Regions from separate parts of the Cupriavidus cauae genome, predicted to be linked through region 1. Evidence: riboswitches for the same ligand, from Rfam matches in the RefSeq annotation. Region 1 holds a riboswitch; the other holds the start of a gene.
What was found. Region 1 has a riboswitch for glycine ahead of KZ686_RS19725 (D-amino acid dehydrogenase). Riboswitches for the same ligand answer to the same signal wherever they lie in the genome.
Positions count from the first base shown of each region.

Region 2: linked by a shared signal. The riboswitch ahead of gcvT (glycine cleavage system aminomethyltransferase GcvT) and the one ahead of KZ686_RS19725 (D-amino acid dehydrogenase) in region 1 are both predicted to bind glycine.

Region 1 is NZ_CP080294.1:968,193-975,847, forward strand. It holds gene KZ686_RS19720 (GGDEF domain-containing protein) at 1-745, shown strand, start outside; glycine riboswitch at 879-995, shown strand; gene KZ686_RS19725 (D-amino acid dehydrogenase) at 1,052-2,389, shown strand; gene KZ686_RS19730 (SDR family NAD(P)-dependent oxidoreductase) at 2,935-3,729, opposite strand; gene KZ686_RS19735 (ATP-binding protein) at 3,847-5,286, opposite strand; gene KZ686_RS19740 (response regulator) at 5,286-6,092, opposite strand; gene glk (glucokinase) at 6,136-7,110, opposite strand; gene pgl (6-phosphogluconolactonase) at 7,280-7,655, opposite strand, start outside.
Region 2 is NZ_CP080293.1:660,016-667,670, forward strand. It holds gene KZ686_RS03075 (UvrD-helicase domain-containing protein) at 1-1,618, opposite strand, end outside; glycine riboswitch at 1,828-1,924, shown strand; glycine riboswitch at 1,946-2,092, shown strand; gene gcvT (glycine cleavage system aminomethyltransferase GcvT) at 2,193-3,320, shown strand; gene gcvH (glycine cleavage system protein GcvH) at 3,428-3,808, shown strand; gene gcvP (aminomethyl-transferring glycine dehydrogenase) at 3,885-6,803, shown strand; gene KZ686_RS03095 (DUF421 domain-containing protein) at 6,954-7,487, shown strand; gene KZ686_RS03100 (L-serine ammonia-lyase) at 7,562-7,655, shown strand, end outside.

The DNA.
Region 1 (7,655 bases):
GATTTTGCGCGACGACCTGCTGATCGTGCCCGATGCGCTGCAGGACCAGCGCTTTCACGACAACCCGCTGGTCAGGGGCGCGCCCGGCGTGCGTTTCTATGCCGGCTGCCCGCTCGCGGTACGGGGCGGCGCCAAGGTCGGCACGCTGTGCCTGATCGACACCGAGCCGCGCGAGTTCGACAAGGACGATCAGGCGCTGCTGCACGATCTGGGTCGCCTGGCCGAGCAGGAACTGGAGTCGGCACAACTGGCCTCGATGGACGACCTGACGATGCTGTCGAACCGCCGCGGCTTCTCGGCGCTGGCGCAGCATGCGCTGGCGGTCTGCCAGCGCCAGGGAATGCCCGTCACACTGCTGTTCTTCGACATGGACGGCTTCAAGGCCATCAACGACCGCTTCGGGCACGCCGAGGGCGATCTGGCGCTGGCCGCCTTCGCCGACCACCTGCGCCAGGCCTTCCGCGAGTCCGACCTGATCGGACGCCTGGGCGGCGACGAGTTCGTCGTGCTGCTGGTCGACGCCTCGGCCGACCAGTGCGACGCGATGCTGGCCCGGCTGCGGCAAGTCGTGGACGCGTACAACGCGCAGAGCCAGCGCGGCTATGCGCTCGATTTCAGCGCCGGCGCGGTCGCCTTCGATCCCGCCCGGCACACCGGCATCGCCGACCTGCTGGCGCAGGCCGACCAGGCGATGTACGCCAACAAGGCACGCAGGAAGGGAACGCCGCCCGCCGCGCCACAGTAACTCGCGTTGCGGCCGCCGCCGCGCCGTGTTACTGTCCGCCCATCCAGGAGAAAGCGAGCCTGCGGCGCGACAGCGCGGCGGCAGCGCTGCCGAAGGCGTACCCCCGAAACGCTCAGGTACCGAAGACTGGAGACGACAACGAACTGGAGAGCGCCGCCATCATGGTTCAGCGATGACGGCCGCCGAAGGGGCAAACCGGGTCCGGGGCGGACGCGGTGAATCTCTCAGGCAAAAGGACAGTGGGGGCAGCCGGGTTGGCATCGACGATGCCGGCCGGCTGCCCCTTTTTGCATCCTGGAGCCTGAAATGAAAGTCATCGTGATGGGGGCCGGCGTGATCGGCGTGGCCTCGGCGTGGTATCTGTCCAAGGCCGGCCATGAGGTCGTCGTGCTCGAGCGCAATGCCGGCGCGGCACGCGAAACCAGCTTCGGCAACGGCGGCCAGATCTCGGTCAGCCATGCCGAGCCCTGGGCCAACCCCTCGGCGCCGCTGAAGCTGCTCAGCTGGCTGGGACGCGAGGACGCACCGCTGCTGTTCCGCCTGCGCGCCGACCCGGCGCAATGGTCGTGGGGGCTGAAGTTCCTGCGCGAATGTCCGGCCCGGCGTTCCACCCGCAACATGATCCAGCTGCTCAACCTCGGCACCTACAGCCGCGCCAGCCTGCAGGCGCTGCGCGCCGAGACGGGCATCGAATACGATCATCTGACCCGCGGCATCCTGCACTTCTATACCAGCCAGAAGGAATTCGACGCGGCCATCGAGCCGGCGCGCATCATGCGCGAGCTGGGCTGCGAGCGCCGCGTGATCGGTCCCGACGAAGTGGTGAAGCTCGAACCGGCGCTGGCCTCGATCGCGCCGCGGCTGGCGGGCGCCACCTACACCAGCGAGGACGAGTCCGGCGACGTGCACCGCTTCACCACCGGGCTGGCCGCGCTGTGCGAGGCGCGCGGCGTGCGCTTCCGCTACGGCGTGCGCGTGCAGCGGCTGCTGGCGGAAGGCGGTCGCATGCGCGGGGTCGAGATCGCCGACGAGACCGGCGCCTACACCGTCGAGCAGGCGGACGCCTACGTGCTCGCGCTCGGCAGCTTCAGCCCGATGCTGGCGCGGCCGCTCGGCGTCAAGCTCGATATCTATCCGGCCAAGGGTTATTCGGCCACGCTGCCGGTGCTCGACCCGGAGCGCGCGCCGAGCGTCAGCCTGACCGACGACGAGTACAAGCTGGTGTTCTCGCGTCTGGGCGACCGGCTGCGCATCGCGGGCACCGCGGAGCTCAACGGCTATTCGATGGAGCTGAACCCGGTGCGCTGCGAGGCGATCGTGCGGCGCACGCTGGAGATCTTCCCCGGTGTCAGCCGTCCCGAACTGGCGCGCTACTGGACCGGCCTGCGACCCGCGACGCCGGGCAACGTGCCGTATATCGGCGCGAGCGCGGTGCAGGGGCTGTACCTGAACACGGGCCATGGCACGCTGGGCTGGACCCACGGCTGCGGCTCGGGACGCGCGATCGCCGAGCTGATCAGCGGCCGCGTGCCGGAGGTGGACTTTGGCTTCTGCGGTCCGCTGCCGGAGGCGCCACGGATGGCGCGGCCGCTCGCACCGGTGGTGGCGGCGCGTGCCGCCGCGTCGGAGCCGGCAGAGGTTTGATCCGGGGTTTGATCCGGGGTCTTATACGGATCTGATACCGATCTGATACCGATCTGATACGGATCTGATACGGGCCTGAAACAACGACACCGGCGCGGCATGGCATCGCCATGCGCGCCTGTGTTTTCGTTTCATCGTTGGCGTGGATGCGTCCGGGCACGCCTCGGGCACGCCTTGGAGATGCATCAGGACAAGCATCGGAACACGTGTCGAGCATGCATCGCGCACGCACCGGGCCCCCGCATGCCGGCGAAAGCGTACCCGTTTCTGCGTGCCCCTCGCGCAAACCGTACCCGTTTCTGCGTACCCGTTCGCGAGCGTCGATGGGCCGGCTGATTGCGATGAAACCGCCGGTAAAACCGGCGCGCCGGCAGGCGATGGATAGCGGCGCCGTACCCGTTTCTGCGTCGCGCGAACTCGATGAAGACAGACGCCGCGCGCGGAGCGTACCCGTTTCTGCGTACCCCGCGGTGGTGCGAAATGAAGTCCGGCGCGATCGCGATGCAGCGGCATCGCACCGTTGCACCATCCCGCCGCTGCCAGGCTCAGGCGATGGTATCCACCACGCCACCATCGACCCGCAACGCGGCACCGGTGGTCGCCGATGCCTGCGGCGAACAGACGTAGACCACCATGTGCGCGACCTCTTCCACCGTGGCCGCGCGCTGGAGGATCGAGCTGGGCCGATGCGCCTTGACGAACTCGGCGGCCGCCTCCTCGATCGACAGCCCTGCCTTCTGCGCGTCCTCCCGCAGCATCTCGCGCAGGCCGTCCGACAGTGTCGGCCCCGGCAAGACCGCGTTGACGGTCACGCCGGTGCCGCTGAGCCGTTTGGCGAGGCCGCGCGATACCGCCAGTTGCGCGGTCTTCGAGAAGCCGTAATGGATCATGTCCTCCGGCGTGTTCAGCGCGGACTCCGACGAGATGAACACCACGCGGCCCCAGCCGTTCGCCGCCATCGCCGCCGTATACGCCCGCGCCAGCCGCACGCCCGACATCACGTTGACATCAAAGATCCGGGTCCAGTCCTCGTCGCTCAGTTCATAGAAGTCGCGCGGACCGTAGATGCCGGCGTTGTTGACCAGAATGTCCACCGCCGGCTCGGCGGCCACGATTGCATCGCAGCCCTCGGCGCCGCCGACGTCGGCCGCGACGCCGCGCACCGTGGCGCCCGGCACCTCGCGCACCACGTCGGCAATGGCGCCCTCGACGGTGTCCTGCTTGCGGCCATTGACGATGACGGTGGCGCCGCTGCGCGCGAGGCCGATGGCGATGGCCAGCCCGATGCCCGCGGTCGAGGCGGTGACAAGGGCGGTCTTGCCGGTGAGATCGATCTGCATGAGTGCCTCCTGAATCAGTGGGACAGCAGGGCAGAGGATGCAAACGGTTGGCGAAAGCCGTACGCAGAAACGGGTACGCTATTGGAGAAAATCGCCACCACCGCCGTATGCCGCGGACTAGTGGCGGCGTTCGCCTCGTGCGTCGCCCGCTGCGGGAAACACCACGCGCACCCGCAGCCCCGGCTCGTTATCTTCCAGCGACAGCGTGGCGCGATGCACCTGGGTGATCTCGTCGACGATGGCCAGGCCCAGGCCGCTGCCGCCGCTCGGTGCATCGGGCAGGCGGTAGAAGCGATCGAGCACGCGGGCGCGCTGCTCGGGCGGGATGCCGGGACCGTTGTCGGCGACCATCAGCGCGACGCGGCCCGCATCCGCGCGCTGCACGCGCACGTCGACCTTGCCGCCGGCCGGCACATAGCGCAGGGCGTTGTCGATCAGATTGGTCAGCAGGATGCGCAGCGCGTCGGGGTCGCCCTGCACGGTCAGCCCGGCCGAGTCTCCATCGCGGCCATCGTGACCTTTGTCGCCATCGTGACCAACCCGACCATGGCGACCATCGGCACCGCCATCGCCATCGGTAGTGTCGAGCCCCAGGTCGATATGCCGATCGAGGGCGGCCTGCGTCATCTCGCCGACCACCGTCGCGGCCAGCTCGCGCAAGGCGACCGGCTGATGGCCAGCGACGGCCGCGCCGGGCTCGTGGCGCGCGAGCGTCAGCAACTGCGTCACCAGATGCGTCAGCCGCTCGAGCCCGTCGCGCAGATTGCCAACCGCCTCGCGGCGCGCCGGCTCGCTGTCGGCGCGTTCGACCAGTTGCGCCTGCAGCTGCAGCGCGGTCAGCGGCGTGCGTAGCGCGTGCGCGGCATCGGCGATGAACGCGCGCTGCGTGTCGATCGCGTCGGACAGCCGCGCCAGCAGCAGGTTGAGCGCCTCGGTCAGCGGCGCGATCTCGGCCGGCATCTGCGCCACCGCCAGCGGCGACAGCGCATTGGCGTCGCGCTTGCCGACCTGCCGCGCGATCTCGCGCACCGGCCGCAGTCCGCGGCCCACCGCCAGCCAGACCATCCAGCCCAGCAGCGGCAGCAGCAACAGCAGCGGCGCCACCGTGCGCAGCGCCATCCGCGCCGCCACTTCGCGGCGCGCGCTCATCGGCTGCGCGATCTGCACCACCGCCGGCCCGAGCTGCACGCTGTAGATGCGGAACTCGCCGTCGTCGGTGCGCACATTGGAGAAGCCGAGCTCCGCGCGCGGCGGCAGCGACGGCCGCGAATGCGACAGATAGAGGCTGCGGCCGGTGCCGTCCCAGATATGGATGACCACGTCCTCGTCGGAGCGGAACAGGTTGTCGGTGCCGGGCGGCAGCGGCGGCGGCAGCGATGGCATCGCCGGGCCGCTGAACTGGCTCGGCAGCGCGAGCGCGACCTGGCGCATCTGGTAGTCGAACAGCGCGTTGGCCTCCTGCCGGGCCTGGCCGTAGATCAGCGCGGTGGCGGCGGCGATGCCGGCCAGCAGGCCGAGCGCCAGCCACCACAGCAGGGTCCGCTGGATCGATCGCATCAGCGCGCTCCTCCAGCGGCTTCATTGTCCTTGCCGCCGTCTTTCTTGCTGCCCGTCTCGCTGCCCGTCTCGCTGTCCTTCTCGCCGCCGTTGTCCCCCTGCTGCACGCCTTCATCGAGCTTCGGGCAGACATAACCGACACCGCGGATATTGCGGATCAAACCCTGGCCGAGCTTCTTGCGCAGCGCGTGGATATAGACCTCGACCGTGTTGCTGCCCACCTCGTCGTCCCAGCCGTACAGCTTCTCCTGCAGCTGCGGCACCGACCAGACCTTGCCCGGACGCGCCAGCAGCGCCGCCAGCAACGCGTATTCGCGCGCCGACAGATGGACCGGCTCGCCCGACAACGTGACTTCGCGCGTGGCCGGATTGAGCACGATGGCGCCGTAGCGGACCAACGGCTCGGCCCGGCCCTGCGCGCGCCGAGCCAGCGCGTGGATGCGGGCCACCAGCTCCTGCAGGTCGAAGGGCTTGACCAGATAGTCGTCGGCCCCGGCGTTCAATCCGGCGACGCGATCGGCGACCGCATCGCGCGCGGTCAGGATCAGCACCGGCGTGGCGACGCCGCGCGCCCGCATGCCGGACAACACATCAAGACCGGATCGGCGCGGCAGGCCGAGATCGAGCAGCACCAGATCGTGCTGCCCCTCGGCCGCGCCGCCGGCGGCGACGCCGGGCGGTTGCGTGGCGGCCGACAGGCCGGCCTCGCCGTCGCGTACCCAGTCCACCGCGAAGCCTTCCTGACGCAGCGCCAGCCGCACGGAATCGCCGATCATCGTGTCGTCCTCGATCAGCAGCACACGCATCGCTTCGCTCCGTTCGTTCGCCCCGCCAGGCGTACGCAGCGGCTCATCGCCGGTCGACCGCTTCGGCCAGCGCGTGCGCCAGCCCCGGCAGCGCGGGAAAGCGCGCGGTGATGACCTGCACCGGCACCGGCTCGAGGAACGCGCGCATGCGCCCCTTGTCGACGAAGCGCGCGTTGAAGCTCGACGCCGCCAGCGCCTCGACGAAGCGCGGCACGATGCCGCCGCCGATATAGACGCCGCCGCGCGCGCCGAGGATCAGCGTCACATCGGCCGCGACCGACCCGAGCAGGCCGCAGAACACCGCGAGCGCGCGCTGGCACAGCGCATCGCCGCGCTGCAAGGCGCCCTCGGTGACCTCCGCCGCGGTCAGCGGCACGCGCACGGGCGTACCCGTTTCTGCGGCCAGCGCGGCATGCGTGTGCGACAGCCCCATGCCCGACAGCAGCCGTTCGGCCGAGACGCGGCCGTGCTCGCGATGCGCGGCATGCCAGGCGATCCACTCGTCGTCGGTGGCCGGCATCAGCTCGACATGCCCGCCCTCCCCCGCCAAGGCCACGGGCCCGGCGCCGTGGCGGCCGGGGATCAGCCCCGATACGCCGAGCCCGGTGCCGGGGCCGATCAGGGCCAGCGGCGTGTCGGCCGCCGGTGTGCCGGCACGCACGGGCGCCAGCTCGCCGGGCTGCAGGTACGGCAGGGCCAGCGCCAGCGCGGTGAAATCATTCAGCGCCAGCAGTGTCTCCATGCCCAGCGCCTGGCGCACCGCCTCGATCGAGAAGGCCCAGGCGTGGTTGGTCAGCTTGACGCGATCGCCGGTGACCGGATTGGCGAGGCCGATCGCCGCGTGGCGCGGCTGCGGGCCGGACAGCTGCGACAGGTATTGCCGCATCGCCGCTTCCAGCGACGGATAGTCGGCGACCTTCAGTGCCGTGACCGGTCCGATCGCGTCGGGCGCGGTCTGCAGGGCGAAGCGGACATTGGTGCCGCCGACATCGGCGAGCAGGCGTGGGTAGGTAGTCATCGCAGGGCGGAAAACATCGGGCGAAATTCGGGCGGTGGTGGCAACGCGTGCATTCGGGCTACGTGTTCGGGCTACGTGTTCGGGCTACGTGTTCGGGGGCGTGTTCGGGCGGTGTGTTCGGGCGGCGTATCGAAGCGGCGTATCGAGTCAGCGTAGTCAGGCCTCGCAGTCAGGCAGTGAACACATCGAACCCATGCCGATGCCGGCTGGCCACCAGCCCCACCGGCAACGCAGGCCCCGGCTCCTGCAGCGCGCGCTCGAACACCTCGGCCTTGGCCGCGCCGGCAAACGCCAGGAAGACGCGCTCGGCCGCCAGCAACGCGGCCAGGTTCAGCGTCACGCGCGCATGCGGCGCGCTGGCCGGGCGTGTCACCACATAGCAGGGCGTATCGCCGTTCAGCGCTTCGCCGAGCTCCGGCGCATCGGCGAACAGCGACGCGGTATGGCCGTCCTCGCCCATCCCGAGCACCGCCACGTCGGGCTGGCGAAACGCGGCATTGAGGCGCACCACCGCCCGCGCGGGCTCGGACGCCTCGACCGCATCG
Region 2 (7,655 bases), on a different replicon from region 1:
CGAAGCCGGTCGCCTCGCCGTCGGCCGCCTCCGGCTTGGTGCCCTTGTGCTTGAGCCAGTCGAGGAACTCCAGCGTATTGGTCCATTTGGCCTGGGCCTGACGCTCGTCGAAGGTGTCGTACAGATAGGCTTCGTAGTGGATGCCTTCCATCAGGTCGTCGAGCACCTCGGTGGCCGGGTCGCGCGCGGCGCGGTCCGCCAGCCGCACCATCGCCTCGCAGAAGGTGCGCAGGGGCTCGAGCTGGCGCGGCTGCAGCTTGCCTTCGATGCCGCCCATCATCGCCGCCTCGAACAGCGAGACCTTGGCCTGGCCGGCGAAGGTCCCCAGCACTTCCAGCGTGGTATTGCCGACGCCGCGCCGCGGCGTGGTGACCGCGCGGATGAAGGCGGGATCGTCGTCCGGATTGGCGATCAGCCGCAGATAGGCGCAGATGTCCTTGATCTCGGCCTTGTCGAAGAAGCTCTGCCCGCCGGACAGCACATACGGGATGCGCTCGCGGCGCAGGATCTGCTCGAACAGCCGCGCCTGGTGATTGCCGCGATAGAGGATCGCGTAGTCGCGGAACTGCGCGCGCCGCTCGAACTTGTGCGCCGACAGCTTGAACACCACCGACTCGGCCTCGTGCTCCTCGTCGTTCATCTGCGTCACGGAGATCGGGTCGCCCATGCCGTGCTCGCTCCACAGCGTCTTGTCGAACAGCTTGGGGTTGTTGGCGATGACCGCGTTGGCCGCCTGCAGGATGCGCACCGTGGAGCGATAGTTCTGCTCCAGCTTGATGACCTTCAGGTTCGGAAAGTCGGTCTGCAGCAGGCGCAGATTGTCCAGCGTGGCGCCGCGCCAGCCGTAGATCGCCTGGTCGTCGTCACCGACCGCGGTGAATGCCGGCGCGCGCAGATGCGAGCCGCCGGCCAGCAGCTTCAGCAGCTGGTACTGGCAGGCGTTGGTGTCCTGGTATTCGTCGACCAGGAAATAGCGCAGCCGGTTCTGCCACTTGAGCCGCACGGTTTCGTCGCGGGCGAACAGCTCGGCCGGCAGACGGATCAGGTCGTCGAAGTCGACCGCCTGGTAGGCCGCCAGCGTGGCGACGTAGTTGCGGTAGATCAGCGCGGCCTGGTGCTGGTCGGCATCGGTGGCCTCGGCGATCGCGGTTTCCGGATCGACCATGCCGTTTTTCCACAGCGAGATCGTGCTCTGCACGCTGCGGATCAGCTTCTTGTCGGTGGTCGCCAGCTGTTCCTGGATCAGGCCGAAGCAGTCGTCGGCGTCCATGATCGAGAACTGCGGCTTCAGGCCCAGGTGCTCCGCCTCGGCGCGCAGGATCTGCACGCCGAGCGAGTGGAAGGTACAGACGGTCAGCTGGCGCAGCGGAATGCGCCTGCCGTCGCGGGTCTTGCCCTCCATCAGCTTGGCGATCCGCTCCTGCATCTCCTTGGCGGCCTTGTTGGTGAAGGTCACCGCGGCGATATGGCGGGGCTCGAAGCCCTTGTCCTCGATCAGATGCGCGATCTTCTGCGTGATCACCCGGGTCTTGCCCGAGCCCGCGCCGGCGAGCACCAGGCAGGGGCCGTCCAGATAGCGGACGGCTTCGGATTGGGCGGCGTTCAGTCCGTGGGTCATCGGTCGGGGATCGGAGGTCGGGTACAGCCGGAGGTCGTACGGCATCGCAAGGGACGCGGGCCGCAGGCGCGACGCGTTGGGGGACGGGTCGCGAATGGGTCGAAGCCGGCGATGTTAACACGGGGGCGGGTCCGGCCGAGGCTGCGGAACCGACTCCTGCGACGCGCCGCTCTCGCGTTGACAGCCGCCAAGGCTGCGGTTAGAGTCGCGCCATCCGTCCGGGAGAGCGCGCGACTGTATCGTCATTCGCGCCGCCGAAGGGGAATCACCCGAAAACTCTCAGGCACCATGGACCGGGCGGATCGGCATGCAGCATGCACACGATGTATGCCGAACTCTGGAGAGCGACACCCGTCATTCATCAGCTGGATGATGAGCGTGTCCACCGAAGGGGCGCGCGGCGAGGCCAGTCAGTCCGACGAGGACGGCAAGCCGGGCCGTAATCTCTCAGGTATCGAGGACAGAGGGGGTCATCCGTCGCGACGGTTCGCACCGAGCCGCGCGACGGATGACCCTTTTTTTGTTTGGCGCGCCGCGCGCGCCGGACCGAACGATGCCACGCTCCGAGGAATTCATGACGCTCCAGGCCACGCCCCTCAACGCCATCCACCGCGCCCTCGGCGCCCGCATGGTCGATTTCGGCGGATGGGACATGCCGGTCAACTACGGCTCGCAGATCGAGGAACACCACGCGGTGCGCAGCGATGCGGGCATGTTCGACGTCTCGCACATGTGCGTCGTCGACCTCGCCGGCCCCAATACCCGCGCCTTCCTGCGCGGACTGCTCGCCAACAACGTCGACAAGCTGCAAACCCCGGGCAAGGCGCTGTATTCCTGCATGCTCGACCCGAACGGCGGCGTGATCGACGACCTGATCGTCTACTTCTTCGCCGAGGACCGCTTCCGCCTGGTGGTCAACGCCAGCACCGCGACCGGCGATATCGACTGGATCCGCCAGCGCAACGCCGACACCGGCGCCGGCGTGACGATCACCCCGCGCCGTACCGATAACGCCGCCGAGGGCTCGGCGCCGCTGGCCATCGTCGCGGTGCAGGGCCCGAATGCGCGTGCCAAGGTCTGGAGCGCATTCCCGTCGACCCAGCCCAGCGAATCGCTCAAGCCCTTCAACGCGATGGTGGTCGAGGACCCCGCGATCGGCGAAATCATGGTGGCCCGCACCGGCTACACCGGCGAGGACGGTTTCGAGCTGGTGGTGCCGGCCGACAACGTCGCCGCGGTCTGGGAAAAGCTGCATGCCGCCGGCGTGCGCCCCGCCGGCCTCGGCGCACGCGACACGCTGCGCCTCGAAGCCGGCATGAATCTGTACGGCCAGGACATGGACATCCACACCTCGCCGCTCGACGCGGGCCTGGCCTGGACGGTCGACTTGCAGAGCGAGCGCGATTTCGTCGGCAAGGCCGCGCTGGTGGCCAACGGCCAGCGCCAGCAGTTCGCCGGCCTGATCCTGCGGGACAAGGGCGGCGTGCTGCGCGCGCACCAGACCGTGCTGACCGCCGCCGGCGAGGGCGAGATCACGTCGGGCACCTTCAGCCCGACGCTGTCCCAATCGATCGCCTTCGCGCGCCTGCCCAAGGATGTGGCGCTCGGCAGCGAAGTCCAGGTGCTGATCCGCGACCGCAAACTGACTGCGACTGTGGTTAAACTGCCGTTTGTGCGCAATGGCAAGGCACTCGTGAGCTGACAGCTCGCATCGGACATCGTCCACCCGGTCACGCTGCGCCCCGCGGCCCCCTTCATCCCGATGGCACGCGGCGGCGCGACACAAGAATCTGAAATTGGAGAATCTCGATGAATTTCCCCGCTGACCTGAAGTACACCGAGTCGCACGAATGGGTGCGCGTCGAAACCGACGGCACGCTGACGATCGGCATCACCGATCACGCGCAGGATGCGCTCGGCGACATCGTCTTCCTGGAACTGCCCGAGGTCGGCAAGACGGTCGGCGCCGGCGACGCGCTGGCCGTGGTCGAATCGGTCAAGGCCGCGTCGGACATCTACGCGCCGGTGGCCGGCGAGGTGGTCGCCGTCAACGACGCTGTCAAGGACGCGCCCGAGAGCGTCAACGCCAACGCCTTCGACGCCTGGCTGTTCAAGATCAAGCCCGCCAACAGCGACGACGTCAACGGCCTGATGACGGCCGACGCCTACAAGGCCAGCGTCGGCGCCTGAGCCCGGCGCCCCGCCCGCGGCGCCGGGGGCCATGGCTGACCACCATGTCCCGGCCCGCCTCTCCGAGTCACTTGCCATGAACGCTCCCCTGCCCATGAACGCCGCTCAATCCGCTCGCCCTTCGCTGGCTGAACTCGAAGCTCGCGACGCCTTCTCCCACCGCCATATCGGTCCCGACGCCGCCGAACAGCAGCACATGCTGAAGGTGCTGGGCTACGACAGCCGCGCCGCGCTGATGGATGCCATCATCCCGGCCGCGATCCGCCGCCGCGACGGCATGCCGCTGGGCGAATTCACCGAGCCGCTGACCGAGGAAGCCGCGCTGGCCAAGCTGCGCGGCATCGCCGGCAAGAACAAGGTGTTCAAGAGCTTCATCGGCCAGGGCTACTACAACACGCTGACGCCGGGCGTGATCCTGCGCAATATCTTCGAGAACCCGGCCTGGTACACCGCGTACACGCCGTACCAGCCGGAGATCTCGCAGGGCCGCCTGGAAGCGATGTTGAACTTCCAGCAGATGGTCACCGACCTGACCGGCCTCGATATCGCCAATGCGTCGATGCTCGACGAAGGCACGGCCGCGGCCGAGGCGATGACGCTGCTGCAGCGCGTGAACAAGCACGCGTCGAATACCTTCTATGTGGCCGACGACGTGCTGCCGCAGACGATCGAAGTGGTGCGCACGCGCGCGCTGCCGCTCGGCATCGAGGTCAAGGTCGGTCCCGCCGCCGACGCGGCGCAGGCGCATGCCTTCGGCGTGCTGCTGCAATACCCGGGCGTCAACGGCGACGTGGCGGACTACCGCGCGATCGCCGATGCGGTCCACGCGGCCGGCGGCCTGGTGGTCGCCGCGGCGGACCTGCTGGCGCTGACGCTGCTCACCGCGCCCGGCGAATGGGGCGCCGACGTGGCCGTCGGCAATTCGCAGCGCTTCGGCGTGCCGCTCGGCTTCGGCGGCCCGCACGCCGGCTATATGGCCGTCAAGGACGCCTACAAGCGCTCGATGCCGGGCCGCCTGGTGGGCGTCACCGTCGACGCGCAGGGCAACCCGGCCTACCGGCTCGCGCTGCAGACGCGCGAGCAGCATATCCGCCGCGAAAAGGCGACCTCGAACATCTGTACCGCGCAGGTGCTGCTGGCCGTCATGGCGTCGATGTACGCGGTCTACCACGGTCCGCAGGGCCTGAAGCGCATCGCGCAACGCGTGCATCGCCTGACCGCGACCCTGGCCGGCGGCCTGCAGGCGCTGGGCTACGCGCGCAGCAATGCGACCTTCTTCGACACGCTGACGATCGAGACCGGCGCCGCCACCGAGGCGATCCACGCCGCGGCCACCGCGCGCCGCATCAATCTGCGCCGCGCCGGTGCGACGCACGTCGGCATCTCGCTGGACGAGACCACCACCCGCGACGATGTGGTCGCGCTGTGGGAGATCTTCGCGCAGGGCAAGCCGGTGCCGGCCTTCGACGCACTGGAAGCGGCGGCCGATGACGGCTATCCGGCCGCGCTGTCGCGCCAGAGCGCCTACCTGACGCATCCGGTCTTCAACACGCATCACGCCGAGCACGAGATGCTGCGCTATCTGCGCATGCTGGCCGACAAGGACCTGGCACTCGATCGCACGATGATCCCGCTGGGCTCCTGCACGATGAAGCTCAACGCGACCAGCGAGATGATTCCGGTCACCTGGCCCGAGTTTTCGAGCATCCATCCGTTCGCGCCGGACGACCAGACCGTCGGCTACCGCGAAATGATCGCCCAGCTCGAGGCGATGCTGTGCGCGGCCACCGGCTACGCCGCCGTCAGCCTGCAGCCGAACGCCGGCTCGCAAGGCGAGTACGCGGGCCTGCAGATCATCCACGCCTACCACGCGAGCCGCGGCGAGAGCCATCGCAATATCTGCCTGATCCCGTCGTCGGCGCACGGCACCAATCCGGCGTCCGCGCAGATGGCCGGCATGCAGGTGGTGGTGGTGGCCTGCGACGAGGACGGCAACGTCGATCTGGCCGACCTGGAGAAGAAGGCCGCGCAGCACAGCAAGAACCTGGCGGCGATCATGATCACCTATCCGTCCACGCACGGCGTGTTCGAGGAAGGCGTGCAGCGCATCTGCGAGATCGTGCACAGCCACGGCGGGCAGGTCTATGTCGACGGCGCCAACATGAACGCAATGGTGGGCACCGCGGCGCCGGGGCAGTTCGGCGGCGACGTGTCGCACCTGAACCTGCACAAGACCTTCTGCATTCCGCACGGCGGCGGCGGCCCGGGCGTCGGTCCGGTCGCGGTCGGCGCGCATCTGGCGCCGTTCCTGCCGAACCACGCCAGCAGCGGCTACCGCCGCGCGGCAGACGGCATCGGCGCGATCTCGGCCGCGCCCTACGGCTCGGCCAGCATCCTGCCGATTTCGTGGATGTATATCGCGATGATGGGCGCGCGCGGCCTGACGGCGGCCACCGAGAACGCGATCCTGGCGGCCAACTACGTCGCCAAGCGGCTGTCGGACTACTACCCGGTACTGTACACGGGCGGCAACGGCCATATCGCGCACGAGTGCATTCTCGACCTGCGTCCGATCCAGAAGGCGACCGGCATCAGCAACGAGGATGTCGCCAAGCGGCTGATGGACTATGGCTTCCATGCGCCGACCATGAGCTTCCCGGTGCCGGGCACGCTGATGATCGAGCCGACCGAGAGCGAGGCGCTGCACGAGCTGGACCGCTTCATCGACGCGATGATCGCGATCCGCAAGGAAATCGCCCGTGTCGAGGACGGCAGCTTCGACCGCGAGGACAACCCGCTGAAGAACGCGCCGCACACCGCCGCGGTCATCACTGCCAATGAGTGGAACCACAAGTACACTCGTGAGGAAGCCGCCTATCCGGTCGCCTCGCTGCGGACGCAGAAGTACTGGCCGCCGGTCGGCCGTGCCGACAACGTCTACGGCGATCGCAACCTGTTCTGCTCGTGCGTGCCGATGAGCGCGTACGAGGAGTAAGCAGGCAGTCCGCGGGCAGTCGGCACATAGTCGGCGGGCACTGCGGGCGATCCCGGCACGGCGGCTCCATCGCCGCCCGGACGCGGTTCCGCGTCCGGGCCTGAGTTCCCGGCATTCGCGCCGGGGCTGTCATCGGTAAGGAGACTGTCGATGTGGGAGATGAGCGCACCGTGGTGGGAATTTATCGTCCGAGGACTGATCGTCTATTTCGCGCTGCTGATCATGATGCGGCTGGGCGGCAAGCGGCAGATCGGACAGATGACCCCGTTCGATCTGATCCTGCTGCTGATCCTGTCCGAAGGCGTGCAGAACGCCATGGTCGGCGATGACAAGTCGGTATCCGCAGGCCTGATCCTCGCCGCCACGCTGATCGGCATCAACGTGCTGGTCAGCTGGCTCAGCTGGCGCAGCCGCAAGTTCGAGTACGCGGTCGAGGGCCACCCCCAGCTGCTGATCCGCCATGGCAAGGTGATCGACAAGGTCATGCACGGCGCGCGGCTGACCAGCGACGATCTGATGAAGGTATTGCGGCGCGAGGGCTGCGCCAGCCTGGACGACGTCTATATCGCGATCCTGGAGAACGACGGCGCCATCAGCGTGCTCAAGCGCAAGGAACTGCCGGAGGAACCGCCCGGCCCCGGCGTCTCGTTGTGGGAACGCCCCGAGGACGATCGGCCGGTCTAGCCCGTATCGCGCCTGGCCGGACGGCAAGCCGCGGCGGAAGCCGGCAAACCGCCGGCAAACGATAGGAGACCAACGTGGCTGTCAGCGTATTCGACCTGTTCAAGGTCGGCATCGGGCCGTCCAGCTCGCATACGGTGGGACCGATGCGTGCGGCCGGCATGTTCGCGC